3 regions of the Blautia sp. DFI.6.71 genome follow, and region 1 is predicted to be linked to each of the others. Evidence: predicted binding sites of a transcription regulator. Region 1 holds the regulator's gene; each other region holds the start of a gene.
What was found. The regulator Rex, encoded in region 1, represses fermentation and respiration genes when NADH is low (regulators of the CRP and FNR family bind a similar motif). The targets are predictions, from matches to a motif close to ATTGTTAANTANTTAACAAT.

Region 1 (7,666 bases):
ATCAGTGTTACCTCATCGCCCTTCTTCACATCACCAATCTCAGTCACATCTACCATAAACTGGTCCATACAGACTCTGCCAAGGATCGGAGCCTTTTGTCCATGGATCAGAACCCAGCCTTTATTGGAAAGCTGCCTGGAATAGCCGTCTGCATAGCCCACCGGAACAGTTGCCACACGAAGCTTCCTGTCAGCCACATAAGTACCGCCGTAGCTGATCGCTGCTCCGGCAGGAACGTCCTTCACATAAGTCACATGACTCTTAAGTTCCATAACCGGCTCAAGCTTTACAATATCTCTCTCCACCTCAGAAGAAGGATAAATTCCATAAATTGTGATTCCGGCGCGAACAATATTCAGATTTGCTTCCGGCATACGTATGATGCCCGCACTGTTAGAACAGTGATGCAGAGGAATTTCCACTCCTGCCTCTTCTACGCGTCTTGAAAAATCCAGATACCGCTCCAATTGTACCATAGCCGGACTTCTGTCATACTCATCTGCTCTTGCAAAATGAGTAAACATACCCTCAATCTCAAGATTTGGAAGTTCTGAAATTTTTTTAATTTCCTCTACATTTTCCTGTGCATCCGCAAAACCGATCCTGGTCATTCCTGTGTCCAGAGCAATATGAATATGTACAGTTTTTTTCTGCAGAACCGCTTCGTCTGAAAGTTTCCTTGCCTCCTCATATTCGCACACTGCAGGACGGATCTCATAACGGACAAGTTCCGGAAAATATTCATCAAAAACAATTCCAAGGATCAGGATTGGTTTTGTAATCCCGGCTTCTCGCAGATGAATCGCTTCTTCCGCAGTTGCAGCCGCAAATCCCCAGATATAATCATAATCCTCAATGAGATGTGCAACCGGCACCGCGCCATGTCCATAAGCGTCAGCCTTTATGACTGCGATCATCTTTGTCTCTTCTGCAATATTTTTTCTCATTTCCCGGAAATTATGTTCTACTGCATCCAGTGAAATGACTGCTTTTACTCTGCTATCTTTCTTCATAATAATTTTCCTCTGTTATTTTTTCATGTTAATATCTGCAAATTGTTTCACAGATTTACTGCCTCAAAATGAATATCCTATCTTAGTATTTCCGGCAGAAAACAGATGATATCTCCTGCGGTCATCCCTCGCTGCCCTACTGTTTCAGCAGCCAGATCACCTGCCAGCCCATGCACATATACACCAAGTGCAGCCAGCATAACAGGAGAAAATTTCTTTTCTGCTGCCAGATACATACACTGTATACCGGCAAGCACACCGCTTAACACATCTCCACTTCCCGCTGTAGCCATTCCTGCATTACCCGAAATGTTCAAATACATATCTCCAAAAGCATCTGCCACCACAGTACAGGCATCCTTCAGAACGCAAACCGCTCCAGACTCCTTTGCATAATCAGCTGCGGTCTGTGCCAGACAATCCTGGATCTTACCGATTTCTTTTCCGCACAGACGACTCATCTCACCAATATGAGGTGTCAGGATCACATGTTCCCCGATAAAACGCTTCCAGTTGTCATGGACTGACAGAAGATTCAGGCCATCTGCATCCAGAATTACTGTTTTTTTACACTCAGCTGCCTTCGCCAGAAACCACTGAGCTCTTTCCCTGCTCTGCGCTCCGGTTCCAAGACCTGGTCCTATCACAAGCACATCACACCAGTCAAGCATTGCCTGGTTTTTTTTCTCATCAAAATCACAGGTGATCATGGCTTCCGGCAACAGTGTCTGCAACGGAATCCTGTTGGCCTCCACGGTCTGAATTCTCACCATTCCCGCAGAGCTTTTCAGAGCAGCTGCTGCACTCAGATATGCAGCTCCGCACATTCCTTCGCTGCCAGCTATAAGAAGAACCTTACCGAAGGTTCCTTTATTTCCATAGGGAACTCTCTCCGGAAGCATTTTCAAATCTTCACGTTCCAGATGATGCATACAGATTTTCTTTCCGGGTATGGAATAGATTCCGATATCCGTAACAACGATCTCACCGCCATACATGCGTCCGGGATAAAAACACAGCCCTCTTTTGCGAAAAGCAAAGGTAACCGTAAGATCTGCCCGGAATGCAATTCCCTTCTCAAATCCGGTGTCTGAGTCAATCCCGGATGGAATATCCACAGCTACTTTATACGCAGATGCCCGGTTCATTGTACTGATAAGCTCTGCATATTTTCCCTCTACAGGTCTGCTCAGTCCAACCCCAAAGATGGCATCTACTATAGTAGTATATTCATCCGGATCCAGGTTATGCACCCGGGGCACCTGATAATATTCTGCTGTTTTAAGCTGTCCGGCAGTTTCAGCAGTCATTTTCTCTTCCTTACCCGCAATATAATACCAGGTTCTGACTCCTCTCAACTGAAGCAGTCTGGCAATCGCCAATCCGTCTCCGCCATTGTTGCCGGTTCCGCAGACCACAAGGATTTTCTCTTTTTCTTTATTCTTTAATCTCTGTACAATCTCCTCAACCGTCTTTAATGCCGCCCTCTCCATAAGTACCGGAGACGATATCCCGGCTTTCTGAATCGTATTATGGTCCAGTTCTTTCATCTCAACAGCAGTTACAATCTCTCTCATCTGTTCACCTCCTGTTTACAATAACACATTTACATACAAGACAAAAGCTGTGATCAGATGACCACAGCCTTGTGTTTCACAGTTATCCCTTACATTCCTTCATGTTCCTTTCTGTACTCACTCAGGTTATAGGACAAAGTCATAAGACTCTCTGAAAGATGTACGTTCTCTACCATTACATCCTCCGGGGCATCCAGATCAATATGTGCAAAATTCCAGATTGCCTTAATTCCATTATCAATTAAAATCTTTGCCATCTCTTTGGCTTTGTTTTTAGGAAGAGTCAGGATTGCAATCTCAACCTCATTCTCCTTCAGAAACAAAGGAAGATCGCTCAACATCTGAATCTCAATTCCACGAACTGCAATCCCCTCAAGTACAGGATTGACGTCAAAAATACCAACCAGCTTAAATCCGCGCTTTTCAAAATCCACATAATTGGCCAATGCCTGTCCCAGATTACCGGCACCCAGAATAATCATCGGATGTACAGTATCCAGCCCAAGGATTTTACCGATTTCTGTATACAAATAGCGTACATTATAGCCGTAACCCTGCTGACCAAAACCACCGAAATTATTTAAGTCCTGACGAATCTGGGAAGCCGTCACATGCATCTTCTTGCTAAGATCATTTGAAGATATACGCTCTACATTCTCCTCCATCAATTCACCGAGGTAGCGGTAGTACCGCGGCAGACGCTTGATTACCGCTTTCGAAATTTCCTTAGCTTCCACAAATTTTCCCTCCTTAGCTTATCTATGTCAATTATACCCAGATGTTATTTTATTGTCAAATTAAATTTGTACTTTTTGACCAAATATTTCTGTATTTTTTTATCAATTTCATTCTGAAAAATTCCCCGGAATATCATATTTTCTTCCATACATCTATCCGATGCCTTCTTTTCCCTGGACAAAATCTCTTAAAATGCTTTCAAAAACAGGCATTTTCGATTATAATAGTACGCGGACAAATTACAAACGGAGGAATTCCTATGATTTTATCATGTCAGAATATCTGTAAATCCTTTGGCGAAAAAATCATTCTCAAGGATGCCAGTTTCCATATAGAAGACCGCGAAAAGGCAGCTCTCATCGGCAATAACGGTGCAGGCAAGACGACTCTGCTGCGAATCATTATGCATGAGCTCTCCCCGGATTCAGGAAACGTGGTACTTGCCAAAGATAAAAATATCGGCTACCTTGCCCAGTATCAGGACATTCATGGCCATCATACCATTTACGAAGAACTGATTTCCACCAAACAGCACATTATTGATATGGAGAACCGTCTGCGCTCTCTGGAACAGGAAATGAAAACCACCACCGGAGATGCTCTGGACAGCCTGATGAATACTTACACAAGACTGAGTCACCAGTTTGAACTGGAAAATGGTTACGCTTACAAAAGTGAGATCATGGGTGTATTAAAAGGTCTTGGTTTCACAGAAGAAGATTTCGAACGCCAGATAGAAACTCTTTCAGGCGGCCAGAAAACCCGCGTAGCTCTGGGTAAACTGCTTCTTGCCAGCCCTGACATTCTTCTTCTGGATGAGCCTACCAACCATCTGGATATGGAGAGTATTTCCTGGCTGGAAACCTATCTTCTGAATTACCCGGGTGCTGTATTTATCGTATCCCACGACCGTTACTTTCTTGACAAAGTCGTAACAAAAGTTGTGGAAATCGAAGCAGGAAATATGCGTATGTACAGTGGCAACTATTCTGCCTATGCCCTGAAAAAAGCCCAGTTGCGTGACGCCCAGTACAAAGCCTACCTGAACCAGCAGCGGGATATCAAACATCAGGAAGCAGTCATTGCCAAGCTGAAATCCTTTAACCGCGAGAAATCCATCAAACGTGCGGAAAGCCGCGAGAAAATGCTGGATAAAGTCCAGCGCATTGATAAACCACAGGAGATTCAGAATCAGATGCGCATTTCCCTGGAACCAAGATTTGTCAGCGGAAATGATGTCCTTACTGTGGAAAGTCTTTCCAAATCTTTTCCCGGACAGACACTTTTCAGTGACATCTCCTTTGAGATCAAACGTGGAGAACGTGTAGCCCTGATTGGCAATAACGGCACAGGCAAAACCACCATGTTAAAGATCATCAATGGGCTGATCGATGCAGACAGCGGCAGATTTACTCTTGGTTCCAAGGTACAGATTGGCTACTATGACCAGGAACACCATGTTCTTCATATGGAGAAAACTATTTTTGAGGAAATCTCAGATGCTTATCCCACACTTACGGAAACAGAAATTCGAAATATGCTGGCAGCATTCCTTTTCACAGGGGATGACGTATTCAAACTGATCTCCGCTCTGTCCGGCGGAGAAAGAGGTCGTGTTTCCCTCGCCAAGCTGATGCTGTCCGAAGCAAACTTTCTGATCCTCGATGAGCCCACCAACCATCTGGATATCGCTTCAAAAGAGATTCTTGAAGAGGCATTGAACAGTTACACAGGAACAGTATTCTATGTTTCCCACGACCGTTACTTCATCAACCAGACAGCTACCCGGATCCTGGATCTGACCAATCAGGCAATTGTAAATTATATCGGAGATTACGACTATTATCTGGAGAAAAAAGAAGAGCTGACGGAAAAATATGCTCCGGCTGCCGCTCAGGCTGTGACAGAAGCAAAGCAGGCTTCTGATAACAAGCTTTCCTGGCAGCAGCAGAAAGAAGAACAGGCCCGCCAGCGAAAACGAGAGAACGAACTAAAAAAAGTAGAAGCCCGCATTGAAGAACTTGAAACCAGAGATAAAGAGATCGACGAAACCATGATTCTCCCGGATATCTGCACAAATGTGGCAGAATGTGCGAAACTCAGCAAAGAGAAAGCCACCATTACCGAAGAATTAGAAGGATTATATGAAAAATGGGAAGAACTTGCATAATGCAGGTTCTTCCCATTTTCGCAGTTTATAACTTTTTACAGGTTTCTCCGCTGCAGTGTGATCCTGCCCGGAGAACTTTATAATGTTATAGAAACATTACCGGATAATTTCTGACATTATAAAATTTCATCCAGTCTCTCTCTGATGGCAAGGATGAAATCTTTACTGTTCAGTACTGTCACATCCTCAAGAGAAGTGATCAGCGCAAGGTCTTTTGTCATCTTACCGCTTTCAATCGTCTCCAGAGTCGCCTTCTCCAGTTTATCAGCAAATTCCATCAATTCTTTATTGTCGTCCAGCTCACCTCTTTTTCTCAGAGCTCCGGTCCATGCAAAAATAGTTGCTACAGAGTTAGTAGATGTCTCCTCACCTTTCAGATAGCGATAATAATGTCTCTGTACAGTTCCATGAGCAGCTTCATATTCGTAATATCCCTGTGGAGATACCAGTACAGATGTCATCATAGCCAGAGAACCAAATGCTGAAGAAACCATATCGCTCATAACATCTCCATCATAGTTCTTGCAGGCCCAGATAAATCCGCCTTCAGCCTTCATGACACGAGCTACGATATCATCGATCAGGCTGTAGAAATATTCAATGCCTGCTGCCTCGAATTTCTCCTTAAACTCATCTTCATAAATAGTTGCAAAGATTTCCTTAAAACGTCCGTCATAAATCTTGGAGATCGTATCCTTGCCGCCAAGCCACAGGTTCTGTTTTGTATCCAGTGCATAATTAAAACAGCATCTTGCAAAACTTGTGATAGAATCATCCAGATTGTGCATACCCTGAAGCACACCCGGTCCCTCATAATGATGGATCAGCTCTTTTCTCTGCTGTCCGTCTGCACCTTCAAATACCAGATAAGCATCTCCGGGGCCGTCAATATACATCTCTGTGTTCTTATACACATCACCATAGGCATGACGTGCGATGGTGATCGGTTTCTTCCAGTTCTTAACACATGGTTCAATACCCTTCACTACGATTGGGGCACGAAAAACAGTTCCGTCGAGAATTGCACGAATCGTTCCGTTAGGACTCTTGTACATTTTCTTTAAGGTATACTCTTCCATTCTTGCCTTATTAGGAGTGATAGTGGCACATTTCACTGCAACGCCGTACTTCTTTGTAGCCTCTGCTGCATCAACAGTTACCTGATCATCCGTTTCATTTCTGTATTCCAGACCAAGGTCATAATACTCAGTGTTCAAATCAATATACGGAAGAAGAAGCTCATCTTTGATTATTTTCCAGAGAATTCTGGTCATCTCATCTCCATCCATCTCCACAAGTGGTGTCTGCATCTGAATTTTTTTCATGTTAATCCTCCTCTTTGGCTCTCATCCAGTTAACTATCATGATAGCCGAAAACAGACCGTTCGTCAATGCTTTTATACATTAAAGCAATATTTTGCCAAATAAAATGATTACTGATCACAGTTCCATAAAGCGTTCCAGATCCAGTTCTCCCCATCCCTGCTGATTCTTTGGCAATCCCATATCCCTGGCACTTTCTTTCAATTTCATCTTGATCTGAACATTAGTCAGCTCCGGATTCTTCTCAAGCATCAATGCTGCTGCCCCTGCAACCAGAGGTGTAGACATAGAAGTACCACTCTTCACTCCATATCCGTTATCTGCCCCCGGTGCACAGGCAAGAACATGATTCCCAGGTGCAACCAGATCCGGTTTACAAACACACTCAAATGTAGGTCCCCTGCCGGATATGGCAGTCCGTCCTGTAAGCAGATCGCTGGAGCCTACTGTGATAATCTTCCGGCTGCTTCCCGGTGCTGTCACACTTCCTGCCTTCGGTCCCTGATTTCCTGCCGCAGCAACTACCACCAGACCTGCATCCCAAAGTTGTTCCACACCCGCAATCAGAACTCTGTGATCTTCTGCTCTCCTGCAGGTTGTTCCCACCGAGATATTCACTACACGTATCCCATAATATCTCTTATTCTCCAGAATCCAGCGAAAAGCCTGTAAAACATCTTCTTTCCTGCCATTTCCCGTTCTGTCGAGCACCTTCAGAACTATCAGGCTACACCCGGGGGCAATTCCTCTGATCCGTCCTTTCGAAGCCCTTCCGTCACCGCCAATGATCCCACATACATGGGTTCCATGAGAATTATCATCATAAGGTCTGATACGATGTCCGA
Region 2 (7,666 bases), on a different contig from region 1:
GATCCAGTCTGAGAAACTTCCGATCATTGAGGGTGTTGAAGAATATGCACAGATGGGACTGATCCCTGAAGGTGCATACAGAAATCGTGATTTCGCAGGCGATGAAGTACGAAGTGAGATTAAGGAACTCTGGATGGAGGATCTGGTATTTGATCCGCAGACATCCGGCGGACTTCTGCTTGCAGTACCGGCAGAAGAAGCCGATGCCCTTGCAGAAGAGCTTGCAGGTATGGATATCTTCGGCGGTGTTATCGGATATGTAACAGAATTGCAGGATAAAGCAGTTGTATTTGAATAAAAAAATCAGCTTTACTTTCAGACATGCTCTGCACGCCTGCGGAGATCTTTCTTGTCTTTTGCGCTCTGCCGAACTGTCTTGAATGCATTAGTTTATGGAATTGCTATAAAAATCTTCGAATATAATGGAACATAATTACAAATCTGAAGAATATTCTTGAATTGTTTGACGATTTCGGTTGTGAAACAGATATTCAGGTGATATAATGTTCTCAATAAAATACATTGCGGAGGTGTAGTTATGAATTACGAAGATGTACAGAAAGTGTCAAACGCGGCGAAAGCCAAGAGTAACCTGGTGAATACCAACTTTTTCAAGTACTTCATACGTGCAATCATGGCGGGTTTTTTTATTGATGTGGCCATGATCTACAGTAATGTAGTTGGAAACGTATTCTCCAAGACCATGCCTGAATGGGGAAAATTTGTGGGGGCATTAGTATTCTCCATTGCAGTGCTTCTGATCAGCTTCGTAGGCGGCGAACTTTTTACAGGAAACAATATGGTAATGGCGTTCGGAGCCTATGATAAACAGGTGAGCTGGAAAGAGGCAGGTAAGGTATGGGGCGTAAGCTACCTTGGAAACTTTGTCGGATGTGCAATTTTAGCATTGTTGTTTGTAGGTGCAGGAGCGTCCGGAACAGCAGATTATTTTGCAGGATTTATCGGAAACAAATTGAGTATTCCGCTCGGACAGATGTTTTTCAGAGCAGTGCTCTGTAACTTCTTCGTCTGTCTCGGTGTGCTCTGTGGTATGAAATTAAAGAGTGATGCAGGAAGATTCCTGATGATCGTTATGTGTATCTCAGGATTTGTTGTAAGTGGATTTGAGCACTGCATCGCAAACATGGGAATCTTTGTTACCGCATACTGCCTGGTACCTGGATTATCCCCTGGAGCCATGTTAAAGAGCATGGTAGTAGTAACTTTAGGAAATATGGTGGGCGGTGCCCTGTTGCTGGCATGGCCGCTCAGAAAGATGAGTGCAGATAAATAATATGTCAAAAGCTTTATACATAGCCGAAAAGCCCAGTGTGGCACAGGAATTCGCAAAAGCTTTGAAAATCAACGGACAAAGACGGGATGGCTACCTGGAATCTCAGGACAGCGTGGTGACCTGGTGTGTGGGACACCTGGTCACCATGAGCTACCCGGAAAAATATGATATCAAATATAAAAGGTGGAGTTTAGATACCCTGCCTTTTTTGCCGCGCGAATTTAAATATGAAGTGATCTCCGGAGTGCAGAAGCAGTTTGAGATTGTCAAAGGACTGCTTAACCGAGAGGATGTGGACACTATTTACGTGTGTACCGACTCCGGACGGGAGGGAGAATACATCTACCGTCTGGTGGCACAGATGGCAGGTGTTCATGGAAAAAAAGAAAAGAGGGTCTGGATCGACTCTCAGACAGAAGAAGAAATTATGAGAGGAATCAGAGAGGCAAAGGATCTGTCAGCATATGACAATCTTTCTGCTTCAGCCTATCTTCGGGCGAAAGAAGACTATCTCATGGGAATTAATTTTTCCCGTATACTGACACTGCGTTATGGAAACAGTGTGTCAAATTATTTAAATACGAAATATCAGGCCATTTCCGTAGGACGAGTTATGACCTGTGTACTTGGAATGGTAGTGCGAAGAGAACGTGAGATCCGTGCGTTTGTGAAAACTCCGTTTTACCGTGTACTCAGCAGCATTGCCCTTGAGGGAGAAAACTTTGAGGGAGAATGGAGAGCTGTGGAAGGCAGCAGATATTTCCAGACTCCTTATCTGTACAAAGAGAACGGATTTAAAGAAAAAGCCTACGCTGAAAAACTGATACAGGAGCTGTCTGTGAATCAGCCGCTGCAGTGTACAGTGGAGAAAATCGAGCGAAAAAAAGAGAACAGGAATCCGCCGCTTTTATTTAACCTGGCGGAGCTTCAGAATGTGTGCTCCAAGCTGTTCAAGATCAGTCCAGATGAGACATTAAAAATCGTACAGGAACTGTATGAGAAGAAGCTGGTTACTTATCCCAGAACAGATGCCCGTGTGTTGTCTACTGCGGCAGCAAAAGAGATTTATAAGAATATCTCCGGGCTGCGAAATTATGAACATACAGCAGAGATCGCACAGCACATTATTGAACAGGGAAATTACAAAAATCTGGCAAAGACCAGATATGTTAATGATAAGCAGATCACAGACCATTATGCAATCGTACCCACAGGCCAGGGCTTAAACGCATTGAGAAGTGTTTCTCTTACTGCGCAGCGTGTATATGAGACCATTGTCAGAAGGTTTGTATGTATTTTTTATCCTCCTGCAGTATATCAGAAGATCAGTCTTGTGACAAAAATTCAGAATGAGAGCTTCTTTTCTTCATTTAAAGTACTGCTGGATGAAGGGTACTTAAAAGTTGCCACAAATTCTTTTGCGAAGCGAAAAGCAGCAGATGCCATGAGCAGTGTGAACAGAGCCGGCGTAGCCGGCAATGAGGGAAGTGAAGAGGAAGATCCGGATACAGGAAAAAACGGCGGGAACAAAGCTGATGATTCGGCTGAGGATATGGCGTGTGATACCAGACTTCTTGCCGCATTGCAGAACCTGAAAAAAGGTGATATACTCTCTGTGGACAGCCTGAGTATCAAAGAGGGCGAGACATCGCCGCCAAAGCGTTATAATTCCGGTTCTATGATTCTTGCAATGGAGAATGCAGGTCAGCTGATCGAGGACGAAGAGCTTCGTGCCCAGATTAAAAGCTGCGGAATCGGAACCAGTGCCACCAGAGCGGAAATTCTTAAGAAACTGTGCAATATCAAATATCTGGCACTCAATAAGAAAACCCAGGTGATCACTCCAACCCTTCTTGGAGAGATGATCTTTGATGTGGTAAACTGCTCCATCAGACAGCTTCTGAACCCAGAACTGACAGCAAGCTGGGAAAAAGGACTGAATTATGTGGCAGAGGGCAGTATTACAGAACAGGAATATATGGATAAGCTGGAACATTTTGTGCGCCTTCGCACCAGACAGGTGGAGGACAGCAATATCCAGCCATATCTGAGACAGTTCTTTGATGCTGCAGCAGTGAATTATAAGGATTCATCTGAAAAAAACAGTGCGAAAACAACAGGCAGATCAACGTCCGCAGCGGGACGATCACGTACCTGCAGAAAGCCGTCTGCTTCAAAGTAGTGTGCATTTGTGACAGATAAAAGAAAACATGTCATCATAGCGAGAGAAAAGAGGAAAATATTATGTTAAAAGATTTTACAATTGCAAACCTTCTGGATCTGAACGAAACAATCGCAAAGGATTTATTTGAAGGAAAAACATATCCATGGGAAGTATTACCGGAGATCGGAGATTTCATTCTGAAACTGGGACAGACCTTAAGTGAAGAAGAATACGACCACCCGTCAGAAGATGTATGGATCGCCAAGAGTGCCAAAGTAGCACCTACAGCCTGCATCAACGGTCCGGTCATCATAGGTAAAGAAGCAGAAGTACGCCACTGTGCATTTATACGCGGAAAAGCAATTATAGGTGAGGGTGCAGTAGTAGGTAATTCTACGGAATTAAAGAATGCGGTACTTTTCAACAAGGTACAGGTTCCGCACTACAATTATGTAGGCGATGCAGTTCTCGGCTACAAATCCCATATGGGTGCAGGTTCCATCTGTTCCAATGTAAAATCTGACAAGAAACTGGTAGTTGTAAAAGACGGTGACGAGAAGATTGAAACAGGTCTGAAGAAATTCGGCGCAATGCTTGGAGATAACGTAGAAGTGGGATGCGGTTCCGTATTAAATCCCGGAACTGTGATCGGACGCTGCTGCAACATTTATCCACTTTCCTCAGTAAGAGGCTGCGTACCTGCAAATCACATTTATAAGTCAAAAACAGAAATTGCAGAAAAGAGAAGTTGAAAATATAGAAGAGGCAGGTTGTATGAAGGATATTATTTCAATCATACAGCCTGCCCTTTTATATTTTTATGTCTGTCTGAGATAGAAGATATTTGTTGTACCTGATATTACATATGAAATAAAAGTTTTCTCAGGATTACCAGAATGGTAATGTGCACCGGATAAAACCAGTAAAAAACATATTTCAGAAATCTTCCTTTTACAAATCCACGTTCACCATTGTACATATTAATGGAAAGAAAAGCAAAGCAGGCTTTCCATTCATAGTAAAGCCAGCAGCTTCCGATGATCGCCTGGGCGGTTTTATCGTTGCGGAACCAGTACATGATCAGCAGGAATACAAATCCCCGCCATCCGTAATCTGCCTTCAGAAACACAGAGACAGTCAGCAGTGCCAGCACGCAGACAAGCTGCATTTTCTGATTATCCCAGAAGTATTCCAGGGCACAGAATGCCAGGTATCCCAGAAACAGGGTGAAAAATACATTCTGTTTTTCATATCTCCAGGTGTTGGTAAACATGAAGTTCCATGGAATCTCAGAGATACATGCAAATAGAAACAGATTCAGGCCATATTTCTTACGGTTATGTGTATGTAGAAATCCTTCCACTAACAGAAAACAGAAAATTGGAAAAGCGGCCCTGCCGATATCCCGGAAAATCCGATACCAGCTGTAATCCACGCCACCGAAACTGAAAAGGGTTGCAGTTGTGGCAGGATAATTATACAGGATCATTAAGCCGGTATGGTCAATCAGCATCAGGGTGATAGCAATTAATTTTAAAGCGCTTCCGCTCAGAACCTGAAATTTTGCAGGGAGAAAGGAAGCAGGTAACTTTGTTGTCATAATAGAAATCCCTTCATTAATAGAAATTAGAACTATTTTACCACAAAAAAATCAAAGATGGTTAAAAATTTTACAATTTATGACTGGACGAATCAGCACTTTTGTGAGAAAATAACACTAGGTTGTTAGGCATACTCCTCTGAAGTCATTCAGCAGACATCGGAGTTTTATCCTGTGCAGTTCATTCAGCAGTTCTGTACAGTGGAGAGTATAACAACATGAAGTTAATCTATACTTGAAAGGAGTTTTACAATGATTTATTCACGCGAAGTAGAAGAAATGTGCCCAGTTGCACAGGGCGTTCATCATGGCGCCGCTCCAATCCCAGAAGAAGCTAAATGGGTACAGGCAAAAGAAGTCAAAGACATTTCCGGTCTTACACACGGTGTTGGCTGGTGTGCACCACAGCAGGGTGCCTGCAAGCTTACATTAAATGTTAAAGAGGGTATCATCCAGGAAGCGCTGGTTGAGACAATCGGATGTTCAGGTATGACCCATTCTGCAGCTATGGCTTCCGAGATTCTTCCGGGACTTACAGTTATGGAGGCACTGAACACTGACTTAGTTTGTGATGCGATTAATACAGCTATGAGAGAACTCTTCCTTCAGATCGTTTATGGACGTACACAGTCTGCATTCTCAGAAGAAGGACTTCCAGTAGGTGCTGGACTTGAAGACCTTGGTAAAGGACTTCGTTCTCAGGTTGGTACAATGTATGGAACTCTGAAAAAAGGACCTCGTTACCTTGAAATGGCAGAAGGTTATGTAACAGGTATTGCTCTTGATGCAGATGATGAGATCATCGGATATCAGTTCGTAAGCCTTGGAAAAATGACTGATTTCATCAAAAAAGGCGATGACCCGAATACTGCATGGGAAAAAGCAAAAGGTCAGTATGGCCGTGTTGCAGACGCTGTTAAAATTATCGACCCAAGAAAAGAATAATTTAGGAGGTAACAGGAAATGGCTTTATTTGAATCATATGAGAGACGAATTGACAAGATCAATTCTGTTTTAAACAGCTATGGCATTGCTTCTATCGAAGAAGCTGAGAAAATCACAAAAGACGCAGGTCTTAATGTATACGATCAGATCAAAGGCATTCAGCCAATCTGTTTCGAGAACGCTTGCTGGGCATACACAGTAGGTGCTGCAATCGCAATCAAAAAAGGATGCAAGAAAGCAGCAGATGCAGCAGCAGCTATCGGTGAAGGACTTCAGGCATTCTGTATTCCTGGATCCGTTGCTGATACACGTAAAGTAGGTCTTGGACATGGTAACCTTGGCAAGATGCTTCTTGAAGAAGAAACAGAGTGCTTCTGCTTCCTGGCTGGACATGAGTCCTTCGCAGCAGCTGAAGGTGCTATCGGTATCGCTGAGAAAGCTAACAAAGTTCGTCAGAAACCATTACGTGTTATCCTGAACGGTCTTGGTAAAGATGCTGCTCAGATCATCTCCCGTATCAACGGCTTTACATATGTAGAGACAGAATACGATCCATATAAGAACGAAGTTAAAGAAGTATTCAGAAAAGCATACTCCGAAGGACTTCGTGCAAAAGTTAACTGCTACGGCGCTAACAGCGTTCCGGAAGGTGTTGCTATCATGTGGAAAGAAGACGTTGACGTTTCTATCACAGGTAACTCCACAAACCCGACACGTTTCCAGCATCCGGTTGCAGGTACATACAAGAAAGAACGTCTTGAAGCAGGTAAGAAATACTTCTCAGTTGCTTCCGGTGGTGGTACAGGACGTACACTTCACCCAGACAACATGGCAGCAGGTCCAGCTTCCTACGGTATGACAGATACATTAGGACGTATGCACTCTGATGCACAGTTCGCTGGTTCTTCTTCTGTACCGGCTCACGTAGAGATGATGGGTCTCATCGGCGCTGGTAACAACCCGATGGTTGGTATGACAGTTGCAGTAGCTGTTTCCATCGAGGAAGCTGCTAAGGCTGGAAAGTTCTAATCAAACCTTTTTAATCAAAGAGTCAACAAACCTAGAAAGTACCGTAGTTCCAAGGGCTGCGGTACTTTTCTTAGTTTAGATCAAAAAATGAGAAAGTAATTTGAGACACGGTGAGAAGCCTTGAAAATGGCAAGATAGGCAAACAGGTAGGTAACAAGTAGGCAACAGAGCGAAGGAAACAAAAAGAAGAGCCGATCACAGGAAAAGAAATGCCGCAACCACAAGGGTTACGGCATTTTTTCTAGTGTGCCGAGCATGGCACTAATCTTACTGGTGAAAGTCCAGTCACGGGTATTTACCGCCAAGTGTAGTGAACCACAAGTCGGTACCAGTAATGGTATGGATGAAGGTAGAAAAAAGCGGCTTTTCAAGCCGCTTTTTCTGCATAGTTAAATATGTTAAATAAAAAAGATTGTTGAAAAAATATTACATATATGATACAATATGTTAACATAAACGTAACATGATAACGAGGTATAATGATGGAAAGAAGGCAAAGTATTATGAGAAGGAGAGGCAAAACATTTTTATCGCTGTTTCTTTCTGCTGTGATCGTTACCGGTCAGCCGGTATTGGCAGCCGATTTTTCTGCTGGAGAGGAAACATTTATTTCGGAAACCACAGAGCAGGAAGG
Region 3 (7,666 bases), on a different contig from region 1:
CAGATACTTCATACGCAACTCTCTTCTCTGTTTCATTTTCCCCGATCCGTTTCATATATTCTCTGCTCTGGATACGTCCCCAGATCAGGACATGACCGCCAACCTCAAACGCAGATGCATAGCGGGCATTTCTGCCCCAGCAGATGCATGGTATGTAATCTGATTTTCCATACGGACGATTTACTGCCAACAGCACATCCGCAATTTCTCTTCCAAGAGGAGTTTTACGGTACACCGGAGGCTTACAGATATATCCGTCCAGAAAAATCTGATTTACCGGAACTGTTTCATCCTCTTCTTCCACAAACTTCAGTTCTCTGCTGAATACTGAAAGCACGAGACGGTTGTGCTTCTCCTCATGGCGGTTATATGAGCGGAACTGTCCATGGATTTCCACATATTCTCCGATATAATCCTGCGTTACATCCACCAGCCGTTCAGAAACCATCACCGGAATCCTGTCTTCCGAATCACTGAGCCTTTTGACCAGCAGCTCAGTCATATAGAAGCCTTCTCCAAAGACCTGATGACTGAATGTAAAGCCTGCTGCAATTTTGCCCATCATAGATACCTGATTGTTTTCAATAATTTTATCTGCCATAATGTGGTTCTCCTTCCCTGTAGAGCACCTGTGTCAGAATCCCTGCCTGCAATGCAGACCGTAAATCGTCTCTGCTTTTTCAGCGATCCCGCATATGCTCCTCTGTACCTTGTATTGTTCTTTATAAGGTTATGTACAGGCATTCTCATTTAGAACCAGAATCTGCAAAAATAAAAAAAATTATTTTAACACCTTGTAATCTGGCGAAAATGTGGTAAACTGAAAATTCGGGTAACTTATTGAAGAAAAAAACACATAATAATAGGAACAAATTCATCTGCAAGATTATATCGTGCTTGAAAAATGCTTTTGCAGCAAAATAATCCTGCTGATAACACATGAATATTAACAATTCCGGTAACTGTTCAGCCAGTGTGCCGAACAGTTACCCATTCAAAGCTTAAAGAGGAAAGGAAAATCATTTTATGAGAACAAAACGTGAAGATGTCCGTAACGTAGCCATTATCGCCCACGTTGACCATGGTAAAACAACTCTGGTTGACCAGCTTCTGAAACAGAGCGGTGTATTCCGCGAAAATCAGGAAGTTCAGGAACGTGTCATGGACTCCAATGATATTGAGCGTGAGCGTGGTATCACTATTTTATCCAAGAATACAGCTATTCATTACAAAAATACAAAAATCAACATCATTGACACACCAGGACATGCTGATTTCGGCGGCGAGGTAGAACGTGTACTTAAGATGGTAGACGGTGTTATTCTTCTCGTTGATGCTTTCGAAGGTGCTATGCCTCAGACAAAATTCGTTCTTAAGAAAGCACTGGAACTTGACCTTCATGTAATCGTATGTATCAACAAGATCGACCGTCCGGAAGCCCGTCCGGATGAAGTTGTAGATGAGGTTCTGGAACTTCTTATGGATCTTGGTGCTTCTGATGAACAGCTTGACTGTCCGTTCCTGTATGCTTCTGCCAAAGCAGGACATGCTGTGATCGACTTAAACGACACTCCTAAGGATATGGCTCCGTTATTTGAAGCAATTCTGAAATATATCCCGGCTCCGGAAGGAGATCCGGAGGCAGATACTCAGGTTCTGATCAGCACGATTGATTACAATGAATACGTTGGACGTATCGGTGTTGGTAAAGTTGAAAACGGTACAATCGCTGTTAACCAGGAACTGACTCTGTTAAACCATCATGATCTGGACAAACGTAAGAAAGTTAAGATCAGCAAGCTCTACGAGTTTGACGGTCTGAATAAGGTTGAAGTAAAGGAAGCTACTATTGGTTCCATCGTTGCTATTTCCGGTATCGCAGACATCCATATCGGTGATACTCTCTGCGGCGGAGAAAACCCGGAGGCAATTCCTTTCCAGAAGATTTCCGAGCCTACCATTGCCATGAACTTCATCGTAAATGACAGTCCGCTGGCAGGCCAGGAAGGTAAATACATCACATCCCGTCATCTTCGTGACCGTCTCTACCGTGAGCTGAATACAGATGTCAGCCTTCGTGTAGAAGATACTGAAACAACAGAAGCCTTTAAGGTTTCCGGACGTGGAGAACTTCATCTGTCTGTCCTGATCGAGAACATGAGACGTGAAGGTTATGAATTCGCAGTAAGTAAACCGGAGGTTCTGTACAAAACAGACGAGCGCGGAAAGAAACTTGAACCTATGGAAATCGCTTATGTAGATGTTCCGGAAGAATTTTCCGGTACTGTGATCCAGAAGCTGAGCGAACGTAAAGGTGAGCTGCAGGGTATGAGTACTGCCAGTGACGGTACTGTCCGTCTGGAATTCCACATTCCTTCCCGTGGACTGATCGGATTCCGCGGTGAGTTCCTTACTTCCACCAAGGGTACCGGCATCATCAATACCATGTTTGACGGATATGCTCCTTACAAGGGAGATTTCCAGTACAGAAAACAGGGATCTCTGATCGCTTTCGAGGCTGGCGAAGCTGTTACTTATGGTCTGTTCGCAGCCCAGGAGCGTGGTACTCTGTTTATCGGACCTGGTGCAAAGGTTTACAGCGGTATGGTTATCGGACAGAATGGTAAAGCCGAAGATATCGAGCTGAACGTATGCAAGACAAAACATCTGACTAACACACGTTCTTCTTCCGCTGATGATGCACTGAAATTAACTCCACCAAGAGTTCTCAGTCTGGAACAGGCCATCGATTTCATCGACCAGGATGAACTCCTTGAGGTTACACCGGAATCTCTCCGTATCCGTAAGAGACTGCTGGATTCCAGAGAACGTAAGAGAGCCGCTTTCAGAAAAGCCTGAAACAAATAGAAATTTAAGAAAAATTAAGCCTCGCAGATTTTGCGGGGCTTAATTTTTCTTAATCATTACTGTTCACTCCGTTCACAGTAACTCTTAATCTCCTGCAAACATATGGAAAAACATAAATCCTTCTACAAATTATATTGTTATATTTTCACGAAATTCCAAGTTAGTATTTGTTAACTTTTTCATATGCTTTGTAATTGATAAATAATTAACAAAGTCATATAATAGCATCATCGAGGTTGTTAATTTATTAACGTTATTTTTTTAACTTTCTCTCAGTTGCCAACAGAACATATATTGTTAAATTTTTCTCATATATTCTGACAATTGATATTTTATTCACATTATTTACGTGATTATGCACAATTTTCACCATAATATTTCGTTATGCTCATATTAATGTTACTGTTGACCAAATAATCAGTTTATTTATATAATAAAAACATAACAGGTCACGGTAAATACTTTTAACGAAAACACAAACAGGAGGATTCCCAAATGGCAAAAAAAGAGAACACTATCCCAACCATCATCGACACCCCTGAAGCTCTTACTGCAAAGATTGCAGCCATGAAAGAGGCACAGAAGATTTTCGCAACATTTACCCAGGAGCAGGTAGATAAGATTTTTAAAGCTGCCGCTACTGCTGCTGACAAAGCACGTATCCCGCTTGCTAAAGATGCTGTTGAAGAAACAGGAATGGGTATTGTAGAAGATAAGGTTATCAAGAACCATTACGCAGCCGAATATGTATACAACGCATATAAGAATACCAGAACCTGCGGTGTGATTGAAGAAGATACTGCTTACGGTATTAAGAAAATAGCTGAGCCGATCGGTCTGATTGCTGCTGTTATTCCTACAACCAACCCAACATCTACTGCAATTTTCAAAACTCTGATTGCACTGAAAACACGTAATGCAATCATCATCAGTCCGCATCCCCGCGCAAAGAAATGTACCATTGAGGCAGCAAAGGTTGTTCTGGAGGCAGCTGTAGAAGCCGGTGCACCGGAGGGAATCATCGGATGGATCGATGTTCCAAGTCTTGATCTGACAAATCAGGTTATGCGTGAAGCAGACATCATCCTTGCTACAGGTGGTCCCGGAATGGTTAAGGCTGCCTATTCTTCCGGAAAACCTGCTTTAGGTGTAGGTCCCGGAAATACTCCTGTTATCATTGATGACAGTGCAGATATCCGTCTGGCAGTTAACTCCATCATCCATTCCAAGACCTTTGACAATGGTATGATCTGTGCTTCCGAACAGTCTGTAACTGTTCTTGAGAGCATTTATAAGAAAGTAAAAGAAGAATTCCTTTACAGAGGATGTTACTTCCTGAAACCGGATGAATTAGAGAAAGTAAGAAAAACTATCCTTATCAATGGCGCATTGAATGCAAAGATCGTAGGACAGAAGGCTGCCACTATCGCTGAGATGGCCGGTGTTGCAGTTCCTCCTGAAACAAAGATTCTGATCGGTGAGGTTGAATCTGTAGACATCAGCGAAGAATTCGCACATGAGAAGCTTTCCCCTGTACTTGCCATGTACAAGGCCAAAACTTTTGACGAAGCGATTGCCAAAGCTGAACAGCTTGTAGCTGACGGCGGTTATGGACATACCTCCGCTCTCTACATTGACACAAGAGAAAAGGAAAAAATGGAAAAACACGCAGCAGCTATGAAGACCTGCCGTATCCTCATCAATACTCCATCTTCTCAGGGCGGTATCGGCGACCTTTACAACTTCAAACTTGTTCCGTCCCTGACTTTGGGCTGCGGTTCCTGGGGTGGCAACTCCGTATCTGAGAACGTAGGTGTAAAACATCTCATTAACATCAAGACCGTTGCTGAAAGGAGAGAAAATATGCTCTGGATTAGAACACCGGAAAAAGTTTATTTCAAAAAAGGCTGCCTGCCGGTTGCTCTGGATGAACTTGGCACTGTTATGCACAAGAAACGCTGCTTTATCGTAACAGACTCTTTCCTTTATAAGAATGGATATACTAAAAAGATCGAAGATAAATTAGATCAGATGGGAATCGTACATACCTGCTTCTACGATGTAGAGCCAGATCCATCTCTCGCTTCTGCAAGAGCCGGTGCTGCTGCAATGAGAATGTTCGAGCCTGACTGCATTATCGCAATGGGCGGTGGTTCCGCAATGGATGCCGGCAAGATCATGTGGGTTCTCTATGAAAATCCGGACGCCAACTTTGATGATATGGCTATGGACTTTATGGATATCCGTAAGAGAATCTTCACATTCCCGCATATGGGTAAGAAAGCTTACTTTATAGCTGTTCCAACATCTTCCGGTACAGGTTCCGAGGTAACACCTTTTGCTATCATTACTGATAAGACTACAGGTATCAAATGGCCTCTGGCTGATTATGAATTAATGCCTGACATGGCTATTGTTGATACAGATAATATGATGAGCGCACCTAAGGGACTGACCTGTGCTTCCGGTATCGACGTTATGACTCATGCACTTGAAGCCTATGCTTCCATGATGGCATCTGATTATACAGATGGTCTTGCATTAAATGCAATCAAACTGGTATTTAACTATCTGCCACGTGCATACAAAGATGGTTCTGATGTAGAAGCAAGACAGCATATGGCAAATGCTTCCTGCATGGCTGGTATGGCTTTCGCAAATGCTTTCCTTGGCGTAAACCACTCTCTTGCTCATAAGCTGGGAGCTTTCCATCACCTTCCACATGGTATTGCAAATGCTCTGGTTCTGCTTCATGTTCTGCGCTATAATGCAGCCGAAGTTCCAGCTAAGATGGGTACCTTCCCACAGTATCAGTATCCGCACACACTTGCACGTTACGCTGAGATTGGCCGTTCTGTAGGTCTGACAGGCAAGAACGACAGCGAAGTATTTGAGAAGCTTCTCCAGAAACTGCAGGAACTGATGGATACTATTGAGATCAAACATACGATCAAAGAATACGGCGTAGACGAGAAGTACTTCCTCGAAACTCTTGACGAAATGACCGAACAGGCATTTAATGACCAGTGTACCGGTGCCAACCCGAGATATCCATTAATGTCTGAGCTGAAGGAAATCTATCTGAAAGCTTACTATGGTGAGGGAAATATTCCTGAATCCGGGAAAGCCAAAGAGAAAAAAGAAGAGAAATAAGATTTGCTGAAAATAAACCTTTTCCTTTAAAAATATAGTGTTTAAACCAACAAAATGGGGCTGTCAAAAAAAGACAGCCCCTTATTATATTATTTCTTACTGCGATATGCTTCTGCTTCCCAATGTGTGATAAAGTATGTAATATCATCCGTCATATGAAGCGGACCGCCAAAGCTTTCTGCATATACTGCAAGCTTAATGGCATCTTTTACAAGAAGCTGTGCTTTTGCAGCTTTTCCCTTATCATCTTCCATGATAAAGGCACCGACTCCCTGTACCAGGATCAGTCTTGGCTCTTTGTCATTCTCTGCCATAAATGCATCCAGCGCAGCTTTTGCCTGGTCAATATCCTCTACAAATAACGGATATGGTCCGCAATATACAATGTGATCCGGTGTAAACGGCTTCAGAAGCGGTGCAGCCGCTGCTTTATCTTTTACAAAATGATCAGCTTCTGCTACAGGTACAACTTCTACTGCATGTCCCAGTAACCGGGAAAGCTTCTCTGCTGCCTGTTCTTTTTCAGATGTAACAGCATCACTGACATCAGCAGTTCTCTTTACCTGTTTCTCTAATTTACTGATCACGCCGTCAAATAATGCTCCAATTTCCTCTACAGTATTTGCTGCAACGAAAATTCCATGATTCTGGAGCAGAAGAACCTGAACATCTTTTCCGTATTCTTCTTTATAAGCATTCATTTTCTCATAGCAGATACGTGCAAGCGTATATCCGGGTTTGCAGATATCGATCCAGAGTACATCTTTTCCAAGGAGCTGTTCGCTGAGTTCCTTTGCGCCTTTTCCGCAGGTCAGTCCATTGACAAGTGTAGGATGAACATGCAGTACATAAGTATAGGCAAATAAGTTATGAAGCAGTGCTTCTACACTTGGACGTTTTGTTTTGTCAGCATCTGTTACTGCAGCCATAACATCTGCAAGATACAGCGATTCACGTTTGACATCGTCTTCCGGATAATCTGTTTTCATGATCTCATTCAAACGTGCTCTGCTCATTTCCACAAATTCCTCTGCCTTAATTGTGGCAAGCTGTGTACCGGAGCCTTTTACATACAATGTGGTGTCATCTTTTACAGAAGTATTGCCACCGCCTGCAAGAACATAGGCAGGGTTGCTTCCATAAGTATTTGACATTTTTACTAAGGTTGAAAGATCCATAGTTAAAATTCCTCCCATATTTATAATAGTTTTGCTGTTCCCCATTCCATTGTACACGATATTCTGCTTTTTTCCAAGTGTTATAATAATCCCGCAAATAACCTCATAAACAGCTGTCCCAATCGCAGATATGCGCTGCGTCCGGTACTGTACTGTTCTGTGACTTCACGGCATTCATCCATTGTTGCTGCAAGATCATTTCGGATATCCAGAACTGCCTGGCAGTCTGCCATAAAGCAGCCGTTTTCAAAATGATGATACAGACTTCTGTAATCCAGATTTATGGTTCCGCAGGTTGCCATACAGTCATCTGCCACACTTATCTTTGCATGACAGAAACCAGGTGTCCATTCATAGATACGCACTCCATGCTTCACCAGTCCATGGTAAAAGGATCGTGTGATATTGTAGATCATCTTTTTATCCGGAATACCAGGTGTGATGATTCTCACGTCTACCCCGCGCTT

Region 2: LJE12_RS11425 (iron-sulfur cluster assembly scaffold protein) is a predicted target of Rex. The motif match lies at 5,116-5,135, and genes of this name have one in related genera.
Region 3: adhE (bifunctional acetaldehyde-CoA/alcohol dehydrogenase) is a predicted target of Rex. The motif match lies at 3,104-3,123, and genes of this name have one in related genera.

The regions. Positions count from the first base shown of each region.
Region 1 is NZ_JAJDMJ010000015.1:4,208-11,873, reverse strand. Features, by position in the region: gene alr (alanine racemase) at 1-1,013, opposite strand, end outside; gene LJE12_RS08385 (NAD(P)H-hydrate dehydratase) at 1,091-2,590, opposite strand; gene LJE12_RS08380 (redox-sensing transcriptional repressor Rex) at 2,680-3,327, opposite strand; gene LJE12_RS08375 (ABC-F family ATP-binding cassette domain-containing protein) at 3,588-5,498, shown strand; gene LJE12_RS08370 (NADP-dependent isocitrate dehydrogenase) at 5,615-6,823, opposite strand; gene LJE12_RS08365 (S8 family peptidase) at 6,939-7,666, opposite strand, start outside.
Region 2 is NZ_JAJDMJ010000024.1:47,197-54,862, forward strand. Features, by position in the region: gene selD (selenide, water dikinase SelD) at 1-298, shown strand, start outside; gene LJE12_RS11405 (formate/nitrite transporter family protein) at 539-1,294, shown strand; gene LJE12_RS11410 (DNA topoisomerase) at 1,296-3,476, shown strand; gene LJE12_RS11415 (UDP-N-acetylglucosamine pyrophosphorylase) at 3,539-4,210, shown strand; gene LJE12_RS11420 (TraX family protein) at 4,318-5,058, opposite strand; gene LJE12_RS11425 (iron-sulfur cluster assembly scaffold protein) at 5,311-6,003, shown strand; gene LJE12_RS11430 (GGGtGRT protein) at 6,022-7,032, shown strand; partial or broken gene LJE12_RS11435 (hypothetical protein) at 7,536-7,666, shown strand, end outside.
Region 3 is NZ_JAJDMJ010000012.1:48,982-56,647, forward strand. Features, by position in the region: gene LJE12_RS07495 (single-stranded DNA-binding protein) at 1-601, opposite strand, end outside; gene typA (translational GTPase TypA) at 1,027-2,859, shown strand; gene adhE (bifunctional acetaldehyde-CoA/alcohol dehydrogenase) at 3,364-6,021, shown strand; gene LJE12_RS07510 (class II aldolase/adducin family protein) at 6,111-7,199, opposite strand; gene cls (cardiolipin synthase) at 7,280-7,666, opposite strand, start outside.